2 regions of the Exiguobacterium sp. KKBO11 genome follow, and region 1 is predicted to be linked to the other one. Evidence: riboswitches for the same ligand, from Rfam matches in the RefSeq annotation. Region 1 holds a riboswitch; the other holds the start of a gene.

Region 1 (3,419 bases):
TCCATCGCCATTGATCGGCTTCCTGCTCCTGTCTTCGCTGAACTCGCGAACCGAATCGGTGCTGTAAAAGCTGCCGGACACGATGTCATCACACTTGGTCAAGGAACGCCTGACCAGACGACGCCTGTACATATTCTCGATGCCTTAAAACAAGCCATCGACGAGCCAACGAACCTTCAATATCCACCGTTTCGTGGACATGATTTTCTAAAGCAAGCCGTCGCTAGCTTTTACGCGACTGAGTTCGGTGTCACAATCGATCCAGCAACGGAAGTCGCGATTCTCCTCGGTAGTAAAGCCGGTATCGTCGCCTTACCGCAGACAATCGTCAACCCTGGAGAAGGAGTCATCGTTCCGGATCCAGGATACCCGGATTACCTGTCTGGCGCAGCACTTGCTGGTGCATTCCCGATCACGCTTCCGTTGCTTGAAAAAAATAACTTCTTACCGGATTACGACTTACTTGATACGACGGACGTCGAGCGTGCCCGGATGTTGTTCCTCAACTACCCGAGTAATCCGACGGGTGCGACCGCGACGGCAGAAGCCTTCGAACAGACAGTCGCTTTCGCCGATGCCCATGATATCTGTGTCGTCCATGACTTAGCATACGGCGGCATCAGTTTCGATGGTCCGACGCGAAGCTTCCTGCAGACGGAAGGGGCAAAAGACGTCGGGATCGAGCTATTCTCACTCTCAAAACGCTTCAACATGTCCGGCTTCCGGATCGCCTTTGCGATTGGTAATCCGTCCGTCATCTCAAGCATCGAGACGTACCAAGAACATCTCTACGTCAGTGCCTTCACACCGATTCAACATGCTGCGACCGTCGCCCTGACGAGTGACCAGACATGTGTCCGCGAGTTAAGCAGTCTGTACGAAACACGACGCGATGCGTTGTTCGCAAAACTCGATGCGATTGGTTGGAGTGGACCACGACCGGGCGGTTCCTTCTTCGTCTGGCTTCCTGTTCCGGAAGGTTACACGTCCCAAAGCTTCACCGATCACCTGCTTGACGAAGCACACGTCGCCGTGACCCCTGGATCCTTCTTCGGCGAATACGGTGAAGGCTACGTCCGGATCAGCTTGATTGCTGACGTCGAACGTCTAGAAGAAGCCGTCGATCGAATCGGAACGCTCAACCTGTTCCGGACACCTGTTGCGGAATAATTCTGAAAAAACATTTGACAGATGGGAATCATTTCCGTTAAAGTAAATCCCAACAGCATAACTACTTATCGAGAGCGACCGAGGGATTAGGCCCAACGACGTCCGGCAACCACCTGTAAGGAACGGTGCCACATCCTACAGAATGATTTTCATTCTGAGAGATAAGTTACGAAATCTTACACTTTCGTCGCTTTTTTCTGGTTGCTCCGCTACTAGGAAAAAGCGACTTTTTTTGTATGAGGAGATGAGCGGATGATTGAATTCAAACACATTACAAAACGGTTCGTTCGAGATCGGACCCCGATTTTTGCATTACGGGATGTCGATTTGACGATCCAAAAAGGAGAAATCTTCGGGATCATCGGTGAGTCCGGTGCCGGTAAGAGTACGTTACTTCGCCTAATCAACGGACTCGAGCATCCGACACAGGGAAGCGTCAAGGTCGACGGTGTCTCGCTTGGCGGAATGTCAAAAGCAGATTTGCGTCAACTTCGCTTACGGACAGGAATGATCTTTCAGCATTTCCAATTGATCCAGTCGCGCAACGTCGCGGATAACATCGCTTTTGCGCTCAAGGCTGCTGGAGTCAAACGAGCAGATTTCCCGGAGCGAATTCGCGAACTCGTCTCGCTCGTCGGACTTGAAGGATTTGAGACGAACTTCCCGAGCCAATTAAGCGGTGGGCAGAAACAGCGCGTCGGGATTGCCCGGGCACTCGCGAACGATCCGACCGTCTTGTTATGTGACGAAGCGACATCAGCTCTTGACCCCGTTACGACACTACAGATCCTTGAACTGCTGAAGGATTTGAATGAACGACTCGGATTGACGATCGTCCTCATCACGCATGAGATTGATGTCGTCAAACAGATTTGCCATCGCGTCGCGGTCATGTCGCAAGGTGAAGTCGTTGAAGTCTCCTCAACCTATGACCTGTTCAGTCAAGCCAAGCATCCAGTGACGCAACATTACGTCGATACGGCACTACAAATCGAATTGCCGGAACGCATCTTACAGGCAACTCCAGGCAAGATCATCCGCTTGCAGTTCACGGGCGAGAAGACCGGTGAGAGTACGTTATCAGAAGCAATCCGCCGTTACGATATCTCAGTCAGCATCTTGCACGGCAAGGTCGACTACATTCAAGACGTCGCCTTCGGTGTCCTGATTGTCAGCTTGACGGGATCATCCGACCAAATCGCTCCTGCCCTCGACTGGCTCGCGACGGAACTTCATGCACTCGAGGTGATTCAGGATGTGGCTTGATCGTATTCAAACGATGTTACCTGAGCTCTTGAAGGCACTCGGCGAGACGGCGTGGATGGTAGGAATTTCACTTGCCTTTGCATTGGTCGTCGGGATTCCGCTCGGGATTCTCTTGTTCGTCACCGACCGGGGATTATTTTTTCAAAACCTTGCCGTCCGCCGTGTCCTTGACTTCGTCGTCAACATCGTCCGGTCGCTACCGTTCATCATCTTGCTGGTTGCCCTCATTCCGTTAACGAAGTTCTTACTCGACAATACGATTGGTCCGACGGCAGCATCCGTCAGTCTCAGTGTCGCAGCGATTCCGTTTCTCGCGCGACTCGTTGAGACGTCACTGCGCGAAATTCCGCCTGGTCTAATCGAAGCAGCGGAAGCATGTGGGGCGAAACCATTACGGATCATCGTCAGTGTCCTCTTACCGGAAGCACTCCCTGGCATCATTCAGGGCATCACATTAACGACGATCAGCTTGATCGGCTTCTCAGCGATGGCTGGTATCGTCGGCGGTGGAGGTGTTGGTGACCTCGCGATCCGTTTCGGTTATTATCGCTACGATAATCTCATCATGATCGTGACGATCGTCGTGCTCATCGTCATCGTTCAAAGTATTCAAGCACTTGGCAATCAACTGGCGCGAAAAACAGATAAACGCTAATCATACATACAAAGGGAGAGTGGAATCATGAAAAAACGATATGCCTTTTTAGCAACAGCCTTACTCGGTGCAGGAGTCCTCGCGGGATGTGGAGACAGCAGTGCTGACGAAAAAGACAAGACGATCAAGATTGGTGCGACGAGCGGTCCGTATAGCGACATGGTCAAACAAGCGATCCAGCCGCAACTCGAAAAGAAAGGCTATAAAGTCGAAATCGTCGAGTTCAGCGATTACATCCAACCGAACATCGCCCTCGGTAGCGGGAACATCGACGCCAACTTGTTCCAACACTCGATCTATCTCAAGACGTTCTCTAAAGAAAAGAACC
Region 2 (3,419 bases), on a different contig from region 1:
TCGTGATATGACGTTGCTTGAATCCTTCGATACTTGCTTGATAGCTTGAAGTGATGGCAACATCGGCACCTACTTCAAAGTAGTCACGATGGACGTGCTCGATCTGTTCCGGTGCTTCGATTAAGAGACGTGCTGACCAAAGTGGGTCGTTCAGGTCGAATCCCTTCTGTTCAAGTTCGGTTGCAAGGGCACCATCTAAAATGAGAAAGGGAACTTCCTGTAATCGTTGATCAACTGGATTTTTGATTCGGGACATCTTCAACACTCCGTTTCTGAGAAGAATTCGTGAACGCATGAACGATATAACAGATCACGATGAATGGAATACCACAGTACAAGGCGATTCGTTGTGTCGGATCAAATCCGATACCAATCAGAGAAATCAAACAAACGACGAAAGCGGCGATCGGTACGAATGGAAAGAGTGGTGTGCGATAGACCAATTCGTCGACCGTATGCCCTTCGCGGAGAAATTGTTTCCGGAAGCGATACTGAGCAATGCTGATACTCATCCAGACGACGACGACAGCGAGACCGGAAATCGAGACGAGCGCGATATAAACACTTCCTGCTGCATAGATGCTAGACAGCAAGGCAAGTCCTCCGCCAAGCATGCTGAACAATACAGCTCGAAGTGGAACCCCACTTGGCGTCACCTGGGCGAAAAAGCGTGGAATCATGCGTTCGTTCGCAAGCGACCAGAGCATCCGAGAAGCGGCGTAAAGTCCAGAGTTCGCTGCCGACAAGATCGCTGTCAAAATGACGAAGTTCATCACATCTGCCGCATACGGAATTCCGATCCGTTCAAACACGGCGACGAACGGACTTTCGAGCACACCCTTCCCATCCGTTGGCAATAAGACGGCTAATACGATGATCGTACCGACGAAAAAGAGGACGAGTCGCAAAATCGTCGTCCGGATCGCAAGCGGAATCGTCCGTTTCGGATCGACTGCTTCACCCGCTGCGACACCGATTAGTTCCGTTCCCGAGTAAGCAAAGTTCACAGCAAGCATCGTCATGAAGATGACGAAAGCTCCATTCGGAAACAATCCGCCTTCGGTTAACGAAGAAAAGAATGGGGCCGGGCTACCATCTTGTAAGGGAATGAAACCAACGATCGCTCCCGCACCAAGTAAAATGAAAGCAATGATCGTCACGACCTTGATGGCGGAAAACCAAAACTCGACTTCAGCGAACACGCGAACCTTCAAGACGTTGATACCAAGGATCATCGCAGCGAACAAGGCGCTGAACACCCAAACCGGAATCGACGGGAACCAACGTTGCATTAAAATGCCTGCTGCCGTGAATTCTGAACCAAGGGCGACCGTCCACGTCAGCCAGTAGAGCCAGGCCACTGTATAACCGGTGCCGGGTCCAATGTACTTCGTTGCGTACTTATGGAATGATCCGGTTTCCGGCATGTGCACGGCGAGTTCACCGAGACTTAACATGACTAAGTAAACGACGACGGCCCCAATCAAATACGATAAAATCGTTCCGACGCGTCCTGCTTGTTCCAACGTATAACCTGTACTTAAAAATAATCCTGTTCCAATGACACCACCTAACGACAGCATGATCAGATGACGTGATTCCATCTTGCGTCGAAACGCTCCGCTCGTTTTCATGAATCCATTTCCTCCTCGTTCCACCTATTCCAAACAAAAAACGCATCCTCACGGATGCGTCGGTCGACAATTCGGAAATCTTATCGATCGGGTGCAGCACCCGCAGGAATTAGCACAGTATCTTTCGACCTGTTGCTGAGGTTTCATAGGGCCAGTCCCTCCACCTCTCTGGATAAGTATGTAATTGTTCCTAACCCTATCAAGTCTTTTTCAAATTGTCAACACAATTCAGAATACTCCTATCAAAAAAAACATTCCGCATCGTATCGATCCGGAATGTTTGGAGGTTTATTTTTTGGCGAATAAATCCGCTGTTTTCAAGGCTGCACGAACCGCTTTCCGATTCAATGTTCCTTGCTGGTGCTTCATTTTCTTCGTTTGGGCAGCCAATTGCGCTTTGAGCGCCGCAATCTCTTGATCCTTTTGAGCCGTTCCTGTTTGTTTCTGTAATGCTTTGATTTTCTTATCTTTTTCAGCTAATTGTGCTTTTGTTTGTTTTTGCGCATCCGCAATCTTCTTCTCTTGTTCCGGGAAGAACCGTTCAAAACGAGCGACTGCTTCCTCAAGACTTACGCCAGAGATCGGTTGGACTGGTGGGAGCAACTCGGTTTGCGCCATTTGACGGTCAAACGGTACATTCTCAGGATAGTTCGTCTCTTGATAGATATGCTCAAGATTGTTCACGTTCAAGAAGTCAACGAAGTTGTCGAAGTTACGCGCTTGAACACGTGCCGGACTTTGGAAGTCAGCGCTTGCTACGACGTCGGATAATTGTGTATCCGCTGTGATGTCGTTCGCCCAAATGTGCGTCAACTGATGGTAATCCGTCAATTCGCGCATCCGTGCATCTTTTGGAATGAGGATACTCGGCGTACCTGCAAGCGTTGCTGTGATGTTTCCGTGCAAGCGCGCACCAAAACTAAGGTCTGCTTGTCCGATGAAATCGAACCATGTCTGTGCGTTCAAGAAGAAACGAACCCGATCATTCATGTAAGCAGGATCCGACATTTTCACCGGATAGTTCGTCACTGAAAGATCTGCAATCGGGTGCGTCCCTGTATACGTCAACTTCAGTTCCTTCATCCATTGGGGAATGAAGTAATGATTTGGATACTCTTCCATCCCACGTGTAATGAAATCGAGGACGTTTTGTGGAGCTAAACGTGACGAGTTGACCGTAATCATCGACTCAGGTGTGATGTTCGTTTCACGGATGTGCAAATCACGACCGAACGCGTACATCGAAGGACATCCGATAACGCGATGATCGATCCCTTCGCGGAAACCAAGACGTGTTAAGTATTTCGACGTGATCTCCCCGCGAAGACCCAGCATGCTCGAGCGCTCGAGAACGGCACTGACGAACGCTTTGACATCTTCATCGAATGGGAATCCACCATCTAAGTCTGGTTCAAACGGTGCACGTAACCCTACACCGATGACGACGACTGGAATTTTTAATTTTTTGATGAGACGTGTATATTTCCGTAACGTCGGTACGAATTCTTTTCGGAATGCATCCGCTAACGGAATGACATAAAGATCAAAGTTGGCATTGATTTCGTCTGCCCGTTCTTCGTCGTAATAGTAATAGTCAGGTGTAATCGTCGTACCTTCTGTCATCAACGTCCGAAAGATACTGTATTGATAGATAAGATTTCCAACGTTTCCTCCAATGGAATTATGTTTCATCAAATAAGGAGCATCGAACTGTTCGAATGGTGTCATACCTGCACGAATAATAATACGTTTCATAATGGATAAACTTCCCCTCTCGTCTGCTTC

The links. Region 1 has a riboswitch for S-adenosylmethionine ahead of AYO36_RS01545 (methionine ABC transporter ATP-binding protein). Riboswitches for the same ligand answer to the same signal wherever they lie in the genome.
Region 2: another riboswitch for S-adenosylmethionine. It lies ahead of AYO36_RS13705 (amino acid permease); the one in region 1 lies ahead of AYO36_RS01545 (methionine ABC transporter ATP-binding protein).

What each region holds. Positions count from the first base shown of each region.
Region 1 is NZ_LUCU01000011.1:262,247-265,665, reverse strand. It holds gene AYO36_RS01550 (aminotransferase class I/II-fold pyridoxal phosphate-dependent enzyme) at 1-1,170, shown strand, start outside; SAM riboswitch class I at 1,233-1,338, shown strand; gene AYO36_RS01545 (methionine ABC transporter ATP-binding protein) at 1,423-2,436, shown strand; gene AYO36_RS01540 (methionine ABC transporter permease) at 2,426-3,091, shown strand; gene AYO36_RS01535 (MetQ/NlpA family ABC transporter substrate-binding protein) at 3,119-3,419, shown strand, end outside.
Region 2 is NZ_LUCU01000044.1:190,294-193,712, forward strand. It holds gene mmuM (homocysteine S-methyltransferase) at 1-256, opposite strand, end outside; gene AYO36_RS13705 (amino acid permease) at 231-1,634, opposite strand; SAM riboswitch class I at 1,712-1,813, opposite strand; gene AYO36_RS13710 (polysaccharide pyruvyl transferase family protein) at 1,923-3,389, opposite strand.